DNA from 3 places in the Streptomyces sp. NPDC001848 genome. Region 1 is predicted to be linked to each of the others. Evidence: riboswitches for the same ligand, from Rfam matches in the RefSeq annotation. Region 1 holds a riboswitch; each other region holds the start of a gene.
What was found. Region 1 has a riboswitch for S-adenosylmethionine ahead of thrC (threonine synthase). Riboswitches for the same ligand answer to the same signal wherever they lie in the genome.
Positions count from the first base shown of each region.

Region 2: linked by a shared signal. The riboswitch ahead of ACFYZJ_RS04210 (aminotransferase class V-fold PLP-dependent enzyme) and the one ahead of thrC (threonine synthase) in region 1 are both predicted to bind S-adenosylmethionine.
Region 3: linked by a shared signal. The riboswitch ahead of ACFYZJ_RS07635 (amino acid ABC transporter permease) and the one ahead of thrC (threonine synthase) in region 1 are both predicted to bind S-adenosylmethionine.

Region 1 covers NZ_JBIATP010000013.1:141,492-146,550, forward strand. The annotation lists gene ACFYZJ_RS26435 (MoaD/ThiS family protein) at 255-530, opposite strand; gene thrC (threonine synthase) at 583-1,863, opposite strand; SAM riboswitch class I at 1,882-2,025, opposite strand; gene ACFYZJ_RS26445 (glucosyl-3-phosphoglycerate synthase) at 2,221-3,165, shown strand; gene ACFYZJ_RS26450 (trehalose-6-phosphate synthase) at 3,262-4,695, shown strand; gene otsB (trehalose-phosphatase) at 4,761-5,059, opposite strand, start outside.
Region 2 covers NZ_JBIATP010000002.1:245,872-250,930, reverse strand. The annotation lists gene ACFYZJ_RS04225 (cytochrome P450) at 1-453, shown strand, start outside; gene ACFYZJ_RS04220 (hypothetical protein) at 1,084-1,350, shown strand; gene ACFYZJ_RS04215 (Lrp/AsnC family transcriptional regulator) at 1,390-1,671, shown strand; gene ACFYZJ_RS04210 (aminotransferase class V-fold PLP-dependent enzyme) at 1,725-3,086, opposite strand; SAM riboswitch class IV at 3,270-3,386, opposite strand; gene ACFYZJ_RS04205 (hypothetical protein) at 3,477-3,647, opposite strand; gene ACFYZJ_RS04200 (PRC-barrel domain-containing protein) at 3,675-4,031, opposite strand; gene trpD (anthranilate phosphoribosyltransferase) at 4,126-5,059, opposite strand, start outside.
Region 3 covers NZ_JBIATP010000003.1:313,565-318,623, forward strand. The annotation lists gene ACFYZJ_RS07610 (LLM class flavin-dependent oxidoreductase) at 1-210, opposite strand, end outside; gene ACFYZJ_RS07615 (putative leader peptide) at 289-444, opposite strand; gene ACFYZJ_RS07620 (hypothetical protein) at 422-925, opposite strand; gene ACFYZJ_RS07625 (ABC transporter substrate-binding protein) at 967-1,992, opposite strand; gene ACFYZJ_RS07630 (amino acid ABC transporter ATP-binding protein) at 2,070-2,855, opposite strand; gene ACFYZJ_RS07635 (amino acid ABC transporter permease) at 2,852-3,832, opposite strand; SAM riboswitch class IV at 4,163-4,272, opposite strand; gene ACFYZJ_RS07640 (glutathione S-transferase C-terminal domain-containing protein) at 4,360-5,059, opposite strand, start outside.

The DNA of each region.
Region 1 (5,059 bases):
ACCAGATTTCAGGGCAAGTCGGGCCCGGCAAAGGGAATGAATGGCGCAAAAGCCCCGCACACTTTGGCTGCTTCTTGTCGGGCGCGCGGCAGAGGTTCGCGGACCCGGAAGGGGAGACCGGGAGCGCGTTCCCCAACTGTACCGCGCTCAACCATGCAGAATTGCCCCCTCCGTTTCTCTCACGGAGAGGGCAATTCGATGAACGGTGAGTGACGCGCGTTACCGAGGGTAATGATCGCGCGGGTGAGCCACCGTCAGCCGCCCGCGACCGCGGGGATGATGGAGACGCCCGCACCGTCCGGGGTCGCCGTCTCCAGGCCCTGCTCGAAGCGGACGTCGTCGTCGTTCACGTACACGTTGACGAAGCGGCGCAGCTTGCCCTGGTCGTCCAGGACACGGGCGGCGATACCGGTGTGGTTCTTCTCCAGGTCGGCGATGACCTCGGCGAGGGTGGCGCCCTCGGCGGTGACCTCGGCCTGGCCGCCGGTGTAGGTGCGCAGGATGGTGGGGATGCGGACGGTGACGCTCATCGGGGGGTGACCTCCGGTCGGGGTACGGCTGGTGGGTTGGCGCGGGCGGAGGTCAGACGAGACCGGCCTCGCGGAAGGACTCGAGGGTGGGGCGGATCGTCGCGGTCAGCCCGGTGCCGGCCACCGCGTCCAGCGTCTTCAGACCGTCCCCGGTGTTGAGGACGACCGTCGTCTTCGACGGGTCGAGGACACCGTTCTCGATCAGCTTGCGCGTGACGCCGACGGTCACGCCACCCGCCGTCTCGGCGAAGATGCCCTCGGTCCGGGCGAGGAGCTTGATGGCGTCCACGATCTGCTCGTCCGTCACGTCCTCCACGGCACCGCCCGTGCGGCGGGCGATGTCCAGTACGTAGGGACCGTCGGCCGGGTTGCCGATCGCGAGCGACTTGGCGATCGTGTTCGGCTTCTGCGGCCGTACCACGTCGTGGCCCGCCTTGTACGCCACCGACACCGGCGAGCAGCCCTCGGCCTGCGCGCCGAAGATCTTGTACGGCTTGTCCTCGACGAGCCCCAGCTTGATCAGCTCCTGCAGACCCTTGTCGATCTTCGTGAGCTGCGAGCCGGAGGCGATCGGCACCACGATCTGGTCCGGCAGCTCCCAGCCGAGCTGCTCGGCGATCTCGTACGCCAGGGTCTTGGAACCCTCCGCGTAGTACGGCCGCAGGTTGACGTTGACGAAGCCCCAGCCCTCGCCGGCCGGGTCGCCGATCAGCTCGGAGCAGAAGCGGTTCACGTCGTCGTAGTTGCCCTCGATGCCGACGAGCTCGCCGCCGTAGATCGCGGCCATGACGACCTTGCCCTGCTCCAGGTCGTGCGGGATGAAGACACAGGAGCGGAACCCGGCCCGGGCCGCCGCGGCGCCGACCGCGCCCGCGAGGTTGCCGGTGGAGGAGCAGGACAGGGTGGTGAAGCCGAAGACGCGCGCCGCCTCCAGCGCCTGGGCGACCACGCGGTCCTTGAAGGAGTGCGTCGGGTTACCGGAGTCGTCCTTCACATACAACCCGCCGGTCACGCCCAGCTCCCGCGCCAGGTTGTCGGCCTTGACGAGCTTGGTCCAGCCCGGGTTGAGGTTCGGCTTGTCGGCCACGTCCGCCGGGACCGGCAGCAGCGGCGCATAGCGCCAGATGTTCGCGGGGCCCGCCTCGATCCGCTTCCGCAGCTCCTCGGTGTCGTAGCCGGAGAAGTCGTAGGCGACCTCGAGCGGGCCGAAACACTCCTCGCAGGCGAAGACCGGACCGAGCGGCACCCGGTGGCCGCACTCGCGGCAGGACAGGGCCGCAGCGGGGCCGAGGTTCACGGAGTCGGTGGTGCTTGCAACAGTCTGCACAGCCATGTCAGGCGAGGCCCTTTCTCCTCATCTTCCCCACGACGCACCTCGCCGTGAGACGGAATTGGCACCTTCCCTAGCCGGGAGCCCCGCCTGCGAAGACGAGAGCCGACTGGAGGGTTGCCGGGGCTTCATCGGGCCGTGTCCCTCTGCCCCTCTGGATGAGCTGTATGTGGTTGTTTCGCCGGCGCGGGCCGCGAGGGACCCCGACATGCGATGGTCACCGGCGTTGTTCAAGACTGTAACCGACGGCCGGGAGAGTTGAGATAGTCGTCCGAACCGCGAGATGGATCACAAGAGAGACCCGTTTGACCCTCCCCGACTCACCCCCCACGCCCGTACCGATGTGAGGAGCCGCAGACTGTGCTGGAAGAAGTCGAGCGCTGGCTGAGCACCCGCTCCTGGTCCGTCACCGATCGCCCGCTCCACCAGATCATGGCCGCGAAACGAGCCTCGGGTTCCTCGGTCAGCGTCGTGCTGCCCGCGCTCAACGAGGAGGAGACGGTCGGCGAGATCGTCTCCGTCATCCGCCACGACCTCGTGCGGCAGGTTCCGCTGGTCGACGAGATCGTCGTCGTCGACTCCGGCTCCACCGACCGCACGTCCCAGGTCGCCGCCGCGGCCGGCGCGAGGGTGGTGCACCGGGACGCGATCCTGCCACGCATACCGGCCGTGCCCGGCAAGGGCGAGGTGCTGTGGCGCTCCTTGCTGGTCACCGGCGGGGACATCATCTGCTTCGTCGACGCGGACCTGAAGGAGTTCTCGTCGGACTTCGTGACCGGGATCGTGGGCCCGCTGCTCACCGACCCGGACGTGGACCTGGTGAAGGCGATGTACGACCGGCCGCTCGGCGGTGCAGCGGGACAGGGCGGCCGCGTCACAGAACTGATGGCCCGCCCGCTGCTCAACATGCACTGGCCGCAGCTCGCCGGATTCGTCCAGCCGCTCGGCGGCGAGTACGCCGCCCGCCGCTCCCTGCTGGAACGGCTCCCCTTCCCGGTCGGGTACGGCGTCGAGCTGGGCATGCTGGTGGACGCGCTGCACCTGGTGGGCCTGGACGCGCTGGCCCAGGTCGACGTCGGTGTGCGCAAGCACCGCCACCAGGACGGCCAGGCGCTCGGCCGGATGGCCGCCGCGATCTACCGCACGGCCCAGCTCCGCCTGGCCCGCGGCCATCTGATCCGCCCGGCCCTCACGCAGTTCGAGCGGGGCGCGGACGGCTTCGAGCCCCGGACGTACTCCGTGGACACCGAGGAGAGGCCGCCGATGGCGGAGATCGCCGAATACATGGAACGGAAAGTGGCCTGAGTGGTGCGCGGCCGGGCGCCGGACATGGCGGAGACGGCTCCGCATACGGCCGAACCGTACGTTTGAGCGTTTTCGGCTCGGGCTAGGTTTCGTGGCATGGCTTCCACGCAGCATGTGCACGGCGCCCGCATCCTCGTCGCCTCCAACCGCGGCCCCGTCTCGTACGCGCTGGACGATTCCGGGCAGCTCACCGCCAAACGCGGCGGAGGCGGCCTGGTGTCGGGCCTGTCGGCGATCGGCCCGGACGCGGACGCGGTCTGGGTCTGCGCGGCCCTGAACGACGGCGACCGCGAGGCCGTGCGCCGCACGGGCGGCGCGCTGGATCCGGCCGACACCGGCGGCCAGCGGGTCCGGATGCTCGACATCGCCCCGGACGTGCACGCGGACGCGTACAACGGCATCGCGAACTCGGTGCTGTGGTTCGTGCACCACATGCTCTACCAGACGCCGCTCGAGCCGGTCTTCGGCCGGGAGTTCCGGCGGCAGTGGGCGTCGTACGAGGCGTACAACCGGGCGTTCGCCGAGGCGCTCGCGCAGGAGGCGGCCGAGGGCGCGGCGGTCCTGATCCAGGACTACCACCTCACCCTGGCCCCCGGCATGCTCCGCGCACTCCGCCCCGACCTGCGGATCGGGCACTTCTCGCACACCCCGTGGGCCCCGCCGGACTACTTCCGTCTGCTGCCGGACGACGTCGCGGCGCAGGTGCTGCGCGGCATCCTGGGCGCGGACCGGGCGGCGTTCCTCACCCAGCGCTGGGCGGACGCGTTCACCGCGTGCTGCAAGGCGCTCGTCGGCGGGCTCGGGGGCACGCGGATCGGGGTGCACGGTCTGGGCGCGGACGCGGAGTTCCTGCGCAGGCGGGCGCACCAGCCGGACGTGGACGAGCGGATGGCGATCCTGCGGGAGCAGATCGGCACAGCCCCCGACGGGAGCCGGCGCAAGGCGATCGTGCGGGTGGACCGCACGGAGCTGTCGAAGAACATCGTGCGGGGCCTGCTGGCGTACGAGGAGCTGCTGGAGTCCCACCCCGAGTGGCGCGAACGGGTGGTGCACGTCGCTTTCGCGTACCCGTCCCGCCAGGACCTGGCCGTCTACCGGGACTACACGGTGGAGGTCCAGCGAGTGGCCGCGGAGATCAACGAGCGGTACGGGACGCCGGGCTGGGCCCCGGTCGAGATGCACGTCAAGGACGACTTCGCGCGCTCCCTGGCCGCGTACCGGCTCGCCGACGTGGCCCTAGTGAACCCCATCCGCGACGGCATGAACCTCGTCGCCAAGGAGGTTCCGGTCCTCTCCGACCAGGGCTGCGCGCTGGTGCTGTCCCGGGAGGCCGGGGCGCACGAGGAGCTGGGCGACGACGCGGTGACCGTGAACCCGTACGACATCGAGGGCACGGCGGCGGCGCTGCACGAGGCGTTGTCGATGCCGGGGGGTGAGCGGGCGGAGCGCTCGAAGCGGCTTGCTGCGCAGGCCACGGCGCTGCCACCGGCCCGGTGGTTCTTGGATCAGTTGGCTGCGCTTGGGGTTTGAGGCGTTTACGGGTGCGGGCCGGTGGGGGGTTCTCGCGCAGTTCCCCGCGCCCCTATGGGGCGCTCTCAATCGAGCCTTCGCGCCAATGCCCTCAGAAGCTGCACGACCCCCCGCGGGCCGTCGACCACCACATCCGCCCGCTTCGCCAGTTCCGTGACCTCGTCGCTGCCGCTGCATACCAGGAGGCCGGGGACGCCGTCGGCGCGGAGTGTGTCGACGGCGGCGAAGGCGGGCAGGTCGCCGAGGTCGTCACCCGCGTACAGGACCGCTTCGGCGCCGGTCTCGCGGACGTACTCCGACAGGGCCACTCCCTTGTCCATGCCCGGCGGGCGCAGTTCCAGGACCATGCGGCCGGGTTCGACGA
Region 2 (5,059 bases), on a different contig from region 1:
CCCCCGGCCTATGCGGACGTGCCGAGGCTCGCGTACACGCAGCGGATCTTCACCGAGACGCTGCGGCTGTACCCGCCGGCCTGGATGTTCACCCGGATGACCACCGAGTCCACGGACCTGGGCGGGCACCGGCTGCCGGCGGGCACGGACGTGCTGGTCAGTCCCTATGTCATCCACCGCATGCCCGAACTCTTCGCGCGCCCCCTGGCCTTCGACCCGGACAGGTGGCTGCCGGAGCGGGCCAAGGACGTGGCACGCGGCTCGTACCTGCCGTTCGGCGCGGGCAGCCGCAAGTGCATCGGCGACGTGTTCGGCATGACCGAGGCGACGCTCGCGCTCGCCGCCCTCGCCTCCCGCTGGCGGCTGCGCCCCGTCCCGGGCACCCGGGTGAAGCCACGGGCCGAGATGAGCCTCACCGCGGGCCCGCTGCCCATGCTGCCCGAACCCCGCTGACCCGAGGGTCGCCCTCCTCACACCGGCGCACGATCGCCGCCCGAACCGGAGACCTCCCCACCATGACCCGTCAGCGCCCGGTATCCCCCTTCGAGAGTGCGTACTTCGTCGACCCGGGACCCGCCGGACTCCCTTTGTACGAGATGCCCCTGTACGTGGAGTCCCTGGTACGGGGACTCCTGGACCCGGCCCTGGTGGCACGGTCCCTGCGGCTGCTGACCGCACACCATCCGATCCTGCGGTCCGAGGTGGTCGCCGGCGGGAGCGGACCGCTGCTGCGGGTGCGTGACCGGGTCCAGCCGCCCGTCACCGTGTGCGAGGGCATCGACGAACCCTTCGCCGCCCTGATCAACTCGCGCCCCGACTGGACCGGGAGCATGTTGCACGCCTGGCTGCTCAGCGACGGCGAGCACACCCAGGTGGTGCTCGGGGTCCACCACGGTGTGACCGACGGGCGGTCTGCCTTCGGTCTTCTGGACGAGTTCTGGCGGTACTACACCGCCCTCGCCGCAGGCGCGGACCCCGGCGTGGAAGAGCGCGAGGCGCTGCCGGAGGCGCTCGACACCCGTCCGCCGCGACCCCGAACGCTTCCTGCTGGGCGCGCTTCGCGCGGGTGCTCGGGGCCTCGCGGTGCCGGTTCCGGTCGTCAGCTACGGCATGTCCAACCTCGGCCGGATCCCCGCGCACCCCGTCCCGGAGGACCTGCACCTGCTCCGCTTCGGCGCCACGGGCAACGCACCCGGAATGCCGCCCAAGGTGCTCGTCGCCGCGTTCGACGGTCGGCTGGTGGTGCAGAACGAGTACGACGGCTGGACCTACGGACCGGAACAGATGGGGCGCCTGCGCGAGACCCTGCGCGTTTCCCTGGAGGATCTGGCCCGTCGGCCAAGGGTCTAGAGTGAGGGCGTCAGCGCGTACCGAGGGAGACAGCCAGCCGTGATCACCGCGATCGTGCTCATCAAGACCAGCGTGGACCGGATCCCCGAGATCGCGGAGCGGATCGCCGCGCTGGATTCCGTCAGCGAGGTCTTCTCCGTCACGGGGACGTACGACCTGATCGCCATGGTGCGGGTGAAGGAGCACGAGGAGCTGGCGGACGTCATCCCCGGGCGGATCAGCAAGATCCCGGGGGTCGAGGCGACGGACACCCACGTGGCGTTCCGCACGTACTCCCAGCACGACCTGGAGGCGGCGTTCGCGATCGGGCTGGACTCCTGACCCGCCTGATCCGCTGAACGCCGCCTCACCGGTGGCGTGAGGACCTGGAGTTCTCAGACCGCCGGGACGCAGCGGCCGTTCTCCGTGTGGTACTGCCACTTCGCACCGTCGCGCACCAGTTCCTGCACGGCGTCGACGAAGCGCTCCACGTGCTCGTCGGGGGTGCCGGCGCCGAAGCTCACCCGGATCGCGTTGAGGGACTTCTCGCCGGGCGCCGCCTCGGGGGCGCCGCACTCGCCCTGGGTCTGGGGGCCGCTGCCGAGCAGGGTCCGGACCAGGGGGTGGGCGCAGAACAGGCCGTCGCGGACGCCGATGCCGTACTCGGCGGAGAGCGCGGCGGCGAAGTGGGAGCTGTTCCAGCCCTCGACGACGAAGGAGATCACGCCGACGCGCGGGGCGTCGTCGCCGAAGAGGGACAGGACCTTGACCTCGGGGACGTCGGCGAGGCCCTCCCTGACCTTGCGGATCAGGTGCTGCTCGCGGGCGACCAGGGTGTCGAAACCGGCCTCGGTGAGGGCTTTGCAGGCGGAGGCGATGGCGTAGGCGCCGATGACGTTCGGGGAGCCGGCCTCGTGGCGGGCGGCCGTGTCGTGCCACTCCACGTCCACTCCCCCGTCCGTCCGCCGCGTGACCTTGCGGCTGGCGCCGCCGCCCGCGAGGTACGGCTCGGCCTGGCACAGCCAGTCGGCGCGGCCGGCCAGGACGCCGGAGCCGAAGGGGGCGTAGAGCTTGTGGCCGGAGAAGGCGACCCAGTCCACGTCGAGGTCCTTGACGGACACCGGGTGGTGCGGGGCGAGTTGGGCGGCGTCCAGGACGATACGGGCGCCGTGCGCGTGGGCGGCCGCCGCCAGCTCGCGCACGGGCCACAGCTCGCCGGTGACGTTGGAGGCACCGGTGACGCACACCAGGGCCGGGCCGTGGGGGTCGCGGTCGGCGAGGGCGCGCTCCAGGGTCTCCACGGCCTGCTGCGGAGTGCGCGGGGCGTCGAGGTAGGTGACCTGGGCGTCGCGCCAGGGCAGCAGGGAGGCGTGGTGCTCGGTCTCGAAGACGAAGACCCGGCAGCCGGCCGGGAGGGCGGCGGCGAGGAGGTTGAGCGAGTCGGTGGTGGACCGGGTGAAGATCACCTGGTCGGTGTCGCGGCAGTCGAGGAACTCGGCGACGGTGCGGCGGGCGTTCTCGAAGAGGTCGGTGGACAGCTGGGAGAGGTACCCGGCACCGCGGTGGACGCTGCCGTAGTACGGGGCGTACGCCGCCACGTCGTCCCAGACGCGCTGCAGGGCGGGGGCGCTGGCCGCGTAGTCGAGCGCGGCGTAGGTGACGTCGCCGCCGGTGACGAGCGGGACGGTGACCTCACGGCCCAGAACGGGCAGCGGGGCACAGACGGACGGGTCGGCGGCAAGGGTGGGGACGGACATGGGTGTACTCCCGTAAGGCAGGCGAGACTCACCGGTGCCGGAGGCGCGCACGGGCGCAGAGGTCTCCACGGCACGGAGAGTGAAAGGAGAAAAGGGGTGCGGAGGCGGGGCTCTGCGGCCCTAACGCATTCGCTTGCTCACGGAAGGCTCCCTCGAACGACCAGGACCCCTGGTGACACGAGGGGTCCGCGCTTGCCGCAGACCTCGCTGCCTACGGCCTGGTCTTCACCCGGGGCACCCCGCCACGGACGGAGGGTTGCCGGACAGCCGGCCGGGGCCGAATGGCTGTCGCTCATGACCTGGTCAGGAAACTACGGCAGGTGATCACCCGCCCGCAACTTCTGTCCGGATACCGGGACGGGATCCCCGAGGGGATCCCGTCCCGGTATGTCACCGAAGCAGGTGGTGGCGCGAGCGCCGCCCCCAGCGCATGCCGGTCAGGACAAGGCTGGCCAGGAAGACCACCACGCCGATGATCAGGAGGTAGAACAACCCCTTCGCCACCGCGCCGATGATTCCCAGGGCGACCGCCACGAGGATCAGGAACAGCACGAACGCCATGGTGACCCCTTCCTGAGGCCCGGCAGGTCAGCGGCGCGCGAGGCGGCGTCCGCGGTCGTCGCCGGGCTCGTAGGCCCTGTCGTAGTGTTTGAAGATCTCTTCTTCGCGCTCGACCGGCAGGACGTCGTCCACGCCGATGGACGGCGCCTTGCGCACCCGCCCTCTGGAGTGCGCCACCTGCACGTACCCCGGTCCCACGGTCGCCTCGTCGAGGGGGACGAAGACGAGCCTGTGCCGGGTCGGCAGCCCGGTACGGACGGTGGCCATGGCCGGCGTGTCGGTGGTGGTGTCGACGTAGACGGCCTCGAGGGACCCGATCCTGCGGCCCTTGGCGTCGATCACGTCGCGGTTGCGCCACTCACGGATATCGGCTGAATGGATCATGCCCAGCCTCCTTGCGGCCCGCGGGGAGAGCTGCCACTCACCTCACTCTACTCCGGCCAGCCTGACCTGGCCTTTTCCGCCGGTGCGCGCGGCGTCACGCGTTGCTGGCGGCCACCCATCGCTCCAGGGCCCGCTTGGCCGCGCCGGAGTCGATCGACTCCGCGGCCCTGTCCATGCCGGCCCGGAGCTGGTCGGTCAGCGGGCCGTCGCCCGGATGCAGGGCGACCAGTGCGGCCGCCGAGTTGAGCAGGACGGCGTCCCGCACGGGGCCCTTCTCGCCGTCCAGCAGCCGCCGTGCGACCTCCGCGTTGTACGAGGCGTCGGCGCCCCGCAGCGCCTCCACCGGCACCAGGTCGAGGCCGACGTCCCGCGGGTCGAAGGTCTCCTCCGTGACCTTGCCGTCACGGACGATCCACACCCGGGACGTGGCGGTCGTGGTGAGCTCGTCCAGGCCGTCGTCGCCACGGAAGACGAGGGAGGAGTTGCCTCGCTCGGCGAAGACCCCGGCCACGATGGGCGCCATGCGGGGGTCCGCGACACCGACCGCCTGGGCCTTCACCTTGGCCGGGTTGGTGAGCGGACCGAGGACGTTGAAGGTCGTACGGATGCCCAGCTGGCCGCGCGCCGCTGCCACGTGCCGCAGCGCCGGGTGGAACTTCACCGCGAAGCAGAAGGTGATGCCGGCCTCTTCGGCCACCTCCGCGACCCGCTTCGGGGACAGGTCCAGATTGACGCCGAGCATCTCCAGCACGTCCGACGCGCCCGACGCGGAGGACGCGGCCCGGTTGCCGTGCTTGATGACCTTGGCTCCCGTGCCGGCGACGACGATCGAGGACATCGTGGAGATGTTGACCGTCTTCGCTCCGTCGCCGCCCGTACCGACGATGTCGACGGTCGCGCCCGGCACCTCGATCACGTTCGCGTGCTCGTACATGGCCCGCACGAGCCCGGTGATCTCCTGCACCGTCTCGCCCTTGGCCCGCAGCGCCACCACGAACCCGGCGATCTGCGCGTCCGTCGCCTCGCCG
Region 3 (5,059 bases), on a different contig from region 1:
GAGGAAGTGCGAGGACTGGGGGCCGAGCCCGTCCTCGATGGTCACGAAGTCGAGCAGACCGCCTTCGGCCTCGGTGACCAGGTCGGCCCAGTACGGGGCCGTGAACAGGTCCCGGGGCCGGGCCACTGGCTCGCGCCAGGAGGCGGGATGCCAACCGGTGCCGTCCAGGGCGACGGCGAGGTGCAGAAGGGAAGGGGAAGTCGAGGACACGAGTGGGTGCCTTCCTGAAGGTCGGTGTGAGGACGCCGGCCACGCGCACGGGCGGGCGTGACGGAGGGGGCAACCGGGTCAGGAGCAACAGAGCGCGGCGGCCACGCGCAGCAGATCGATGTGGGGCCGGGAGTGGAGGCGGACGACACTCGGTACACGTGTCACGTCCGTCACCTCCGTCCGTGGGACTGCGCCGTGCACATCTCCTCCTTCACAACGCCCTGCCCGCGTCATCTGTTCCTGCCGGGGCGGACCCGGAGGATCGTCGTGCGGCGGCGCAGGGTGAAGCCGCGGTACGGGCCAGGAACGGTCCCGGTCTGGTCCGGGAGACCAGGTAGAGCATCTCGGGGACGTCGTGATGGCCCGGGCCGTACGGCCTCGGGGCCTCCTCGGCGCGTGGTGAGGTGTCGACGAGTTGGACGCCGTGCCCGCCGCCGACGGTCTCCCAGCCGTCGGGGACGGCGTCGACTCCCTTGAGGCGTACGGGGTGTCCGGGGCCGAGCAGCCGGCGCGGGTCGGCCCAGGCGCGCTGGTCGTCCGGATCGGCGAGGGCGGCGAAGGCGTGGACGTCCGCGGGATGGCGGGCGGCGTCTCCGACGCGCTCGGCCGAGTCGGCGTGCGGGCCGGCCAGGGCGGCCCACACGGGGTTGTCGAGGAGGCGCGTGGCCGGCGCGTCCAGGCCTCCGCCACCGCGGACCGCGGTCTCGAGTGCCACGGTGGCGGGCTCCCTTCGGTGTGTCGGGGTGCGGCGGGTGATCAGGAGTTGTCGAGCGGCAGCCCGGGCGGGTTGACCTCGGACTTGGCGACGGCTTCGTTGGACAGGTTCCAGGCGGCGAGCCACTTGGCGTACTGGCCGCTCTCGATCAGGTGGTTGATGGCGTCGGCGAGCGGCTTCGCGAGTCCGCTGTCCTTCTTCGCGGTCGCCGCGATCAGGCCCTGCAGGGACTCGCCGGCACCGGAGAACTCGCCCGCGTTGCGGGTCGCCTGGGGCGTGTTCGCGACCTGCCGGATGTGGTAGGCGATACCGGGGTTGGGGCCGAAGTACGCGTCGATCTTGCCGCTGGACAGCGCCAGATAGGTGCCGTTGCGGTCCGGGTAGTACTTGACGGTGAGCTTCTTGCCCTCCTTGGCCAGCTTGGCCTTCCACTCCAGGAGCAGCTTCTCCTGGTTGGTGCCGGAGCCGACGGAGACGGTCCTGCCGGCGAGGTTCTCGTAGTTGCCGCCGAAGTTCCAGGTGCTCTTCTTCGGCACCTCGAAGGCCAGGTTGTCCTGCCGGTAGGAGGCGAACTCGTACTTCTTCTTGCGTTCCTCGGTGTCGGTGACGTTGGAGAAGGCCACGTCGACCTTGCCGCTGTCGATGCCGACGAACAGGTTCTCCCAGGTGAAGTTCTTCAGCTCGGGCTTGAGGCCGAGGACCGCGGCCACCAGGCGGCCGAAGTCGGGCTCGGCGCCGGTGAGGGTCTTCTGGTCGCTGCCCACGTACGCCAGCGGCGCGAAGCCGGAGGGCAGGGCGCCCACGCCGATCTCCAGCTTGCCGCTCTTGCGGATGGCCGCGGGCAGTTCGGCGTTCAGGGACTTCACCTCGGACACCTTCAGGGCTGTCTGCGTGGCGGCGCCGTTGGAGAGCTGCCCCACGGTGACCGTGCCGGAGGATGCGCTGTCGGTGGTGGTGGCGGCGTCGCTCTTGCCCCCGCACGCGGCGAGTCCGGCGGCGAGGGAGGCGACGGCGGTGCCTGCGGTGAGGCCGCGCAGGAGTCGGGTGCGAAGACTGAGGGTGGGCATGGCTGTCCTTGTCCGGTGAGCGGTGGAGGTGTTGGGGCGTGGGGGGAGGCTGTGGAGCGGAAGCGGAACCGGCGGGTTCAGAGCACCTTGCTCAGGAAGTCCCGGGTCCGCTCGTGCCGCGGGTTGTCCAGGACCTCGGCGGGCGGCCCCTGTTCGATGATCCGGCCGTCGTCCATGAAGACCACCCGGTCGGCGCATTCACGGGCGAAGCCGATCTCGTGGGTGACGATGACCAGCGTGGTGCCGCCGCCGGCCAGGTCCTTGATGACGGCCAGCACCTCGCCGACGAGTTCTGGGTCGAGGGCGGAGGTGGGTTCGTCGAAGAGGATCACGCCGGGCCGCAGGGCGAGCGCGCGGGCGATGGCCACGCGCTGCTGCTGGCCGCCGGACAGCTGCCGCGGGTAGGCGTCGGCCTTGTCGGCGAGCCCGACCCTGCCGAGCAGTTGGAGGGCCAGGTCCCGGGCTTGGGCTTTGGTCAGCTTGCCGGTCGCCACCGGCGCCGCGGTGACGTTCTCCAGCGCGGTCAGGTGCGGGAAGAGGTTGAAGTTCTGGAACACAAAGCCGATGCGGCTGCGCTGGCCCAGGATGACCCGCTCGCTCAGCTCCTTGAGGTGGTCGCCGTGGCGGCGTACGCCGACGGGTTCGCCCCCCACGCTGACATAGCCGCGGTCGGGCTTCTCCAGGTGGTTGATCACCCGCAGCAGGGTGGACTTGCCGGAGCCGGACGGGCCGAGGACCACGGTCACCTCCCCCGGCCGTACGGTCAACTCCACGCCATGCAGCACCTGGTGCGCACCGAACGCCTTGTGGACGTCGTGCACCTGGATGGCGGCGGGGCGGGTCTGGAGCGTCTCGGTGGTCATATGGCGGCCTCCCTGCGCGCACGGGCCCGCAGATCGGCGAGACCGGTGCGGAGCTTCTGCAACGGGGTCGGCGGCAACGCGCGGGTGGCGCCGCGGGCGTAGTACCGCTCGACGTAGAACTGGACGACGGACACGAGGCTCGTCAGGATCAGGTACCAGACGGTGACCACCAGCAGCAGCGGCACGATGTCGCCGGGGTAGGTGCTGCCCATGGTCTGCGCGGAGCCGAACAGGTCCAGCAACGACACGTAGAACACCAGCGAGGTGCTCTTGACCAGGCCGATCAGCTGGTTGACGTAGTTCGGGGTGATGGACCTGAGGGCCTGCGGAAAGACGATCCGCCGGAACTGGTGGCCCTTGGGCAGACCGAGCGCGGCGGCCGCTTCGTGCTGGCCCTGGTCGACGGAGAGGATGCCGCCGCGGACCACCTCCGCCGCGTAGGCCGCCTCGTTGAGGCTCAGTCCGACGACGGCGACGACCATGTCGGTGGCGAGCCGGGACTCGTCGAAGCTGAAGAAGGCGGGGCCGAAGGGCACACCGACGCTCAGCGTCTTGTACAGGGCGCTGAAGTTGTAGAGGAAGATCAGCACCACGATCAGCGGTATGGAGCGCAGCGCCCACACATACGTCCAGCTGACCGCGCGCAGGACCGGGCTCCTCGACAGCCGGGCCAGTGCGAGCACGATTCCGCCGAGCAGGCCCAACACCGCGCTGAGGGCGGTGACTTCGAGAGTGATGAGCAGTCCGTCGAGGATGGTGGGGCGCAGGAACCAGTAGGCGAAGCGGTCCCACTGGTAGAACGGGTTGGACACCAGTCCGTGGACGAACTGGGCCACGAGGACCAGCACGATCGCCGTGGCGATCCAGCGGCCCGGCCTGCGCAGGGGCAGTACCCGCTGGGCGGTCGCGGGTGGGGACGGGGTGTCGGCGGACGGCGCCGCTGCGAGGGACACGGCGGCGCCGGAGGACTCGGGCATGGCAGGCTCCAGCTGGGGAGGGCACCCCGGATGCGCGTACGACGACACCGGCGCAACGGCAGGAGCCGCCGGCGTGACGAGGGGTGGAAAGCGCACGGGACCGGGGACTGGACGGAACGCGGGCACACCACGGCGGCGGTGCGCCTCAGGGATTCAGAAGGCCGTCAGTCGTGACAGCGGGCAGAGCCCGGGGTGGTACACAGTGCGCTGTTGACGCGGAGCAGGTCGACGGAACGGTTCGCGCAGAGCAGGACGCAGCCGCGGAGCCGCGAAGCGGCCGTCCTCGAAGCTGCGTCCATCGCCGTCACCGTCACTCTTCCGGCCCGTGGGGCCTCGCGCTTACCGAAACGTCATCCGGTCGGGTCGTCACCTGGGGCACCCCACCGCGGTGCGAGGGTTGCCGGTCAGCGAGCCAGGGCTTGACGCTGACGCTCATGACCTCTTGGCCCGTAAGTGAATACGGGCGCCGGAGGCGATGTCAACGCCCGTCCACCAGGTGATACATGGACGGAGATGCCCTTCGCCCATCAACCCGACTCGGCGCCGGTCCTGTTGGGCATGTGCGCGGCCCAGTCCAGGATCTGCACCGCCGCGCCGGCGGCCTCCAGTCCCCGGCAGTGCGCGTGGTGCCGCCGGGCGATGCCCTCGAGGTCGAGGTGTCCACCGAAGGCGGGGTGGGAGGTCAGCCGACGGGCGTACGCCCACAGGTGCGGGTGGCCGGCGACGCGGTGCACCGCGGCGGCGTCCAGGTGCCAGCGGTGCACGGTGTCGAGCTGCACCAGGCTGACCCACACCTCCACGTCCGCGGCGGTCAGCCGGTCGCCGAGCAGGTGGTCCTGCCGGGCGAGCCGTCCCTCCAGTGACCGCAGGGTGCACAGCAGCGAGGTGAGCGCGGCGTCCCGTTCCTCCGGATCCGCGTCGACGCATCCGGCACGCTGGGCGGCCGCGTCGATGCCCTGCTCGCACAGCCGCTGGACGCCCTCGATCTCGACGTCCGCCCCTTGCGGATACAGCGCGGGGCGGTCCGTGCCGAAGTGCCGCGCCAGGTCGCGCATGATGTCCGGGGCGTGGGTGCTGACGATCCGGCCCGACCAGTCGTCGCTGAGCACGGGCGCCAGGGCGGCTCCCGGGTAGCGATGTGCGCTGGCCTCGTACAGCGGACGCAGCGCGGAGTACTCGCCGCCGGGTCCGTCGGGCACCGCGGGCAGCAGCGTGACGGGGCAGACG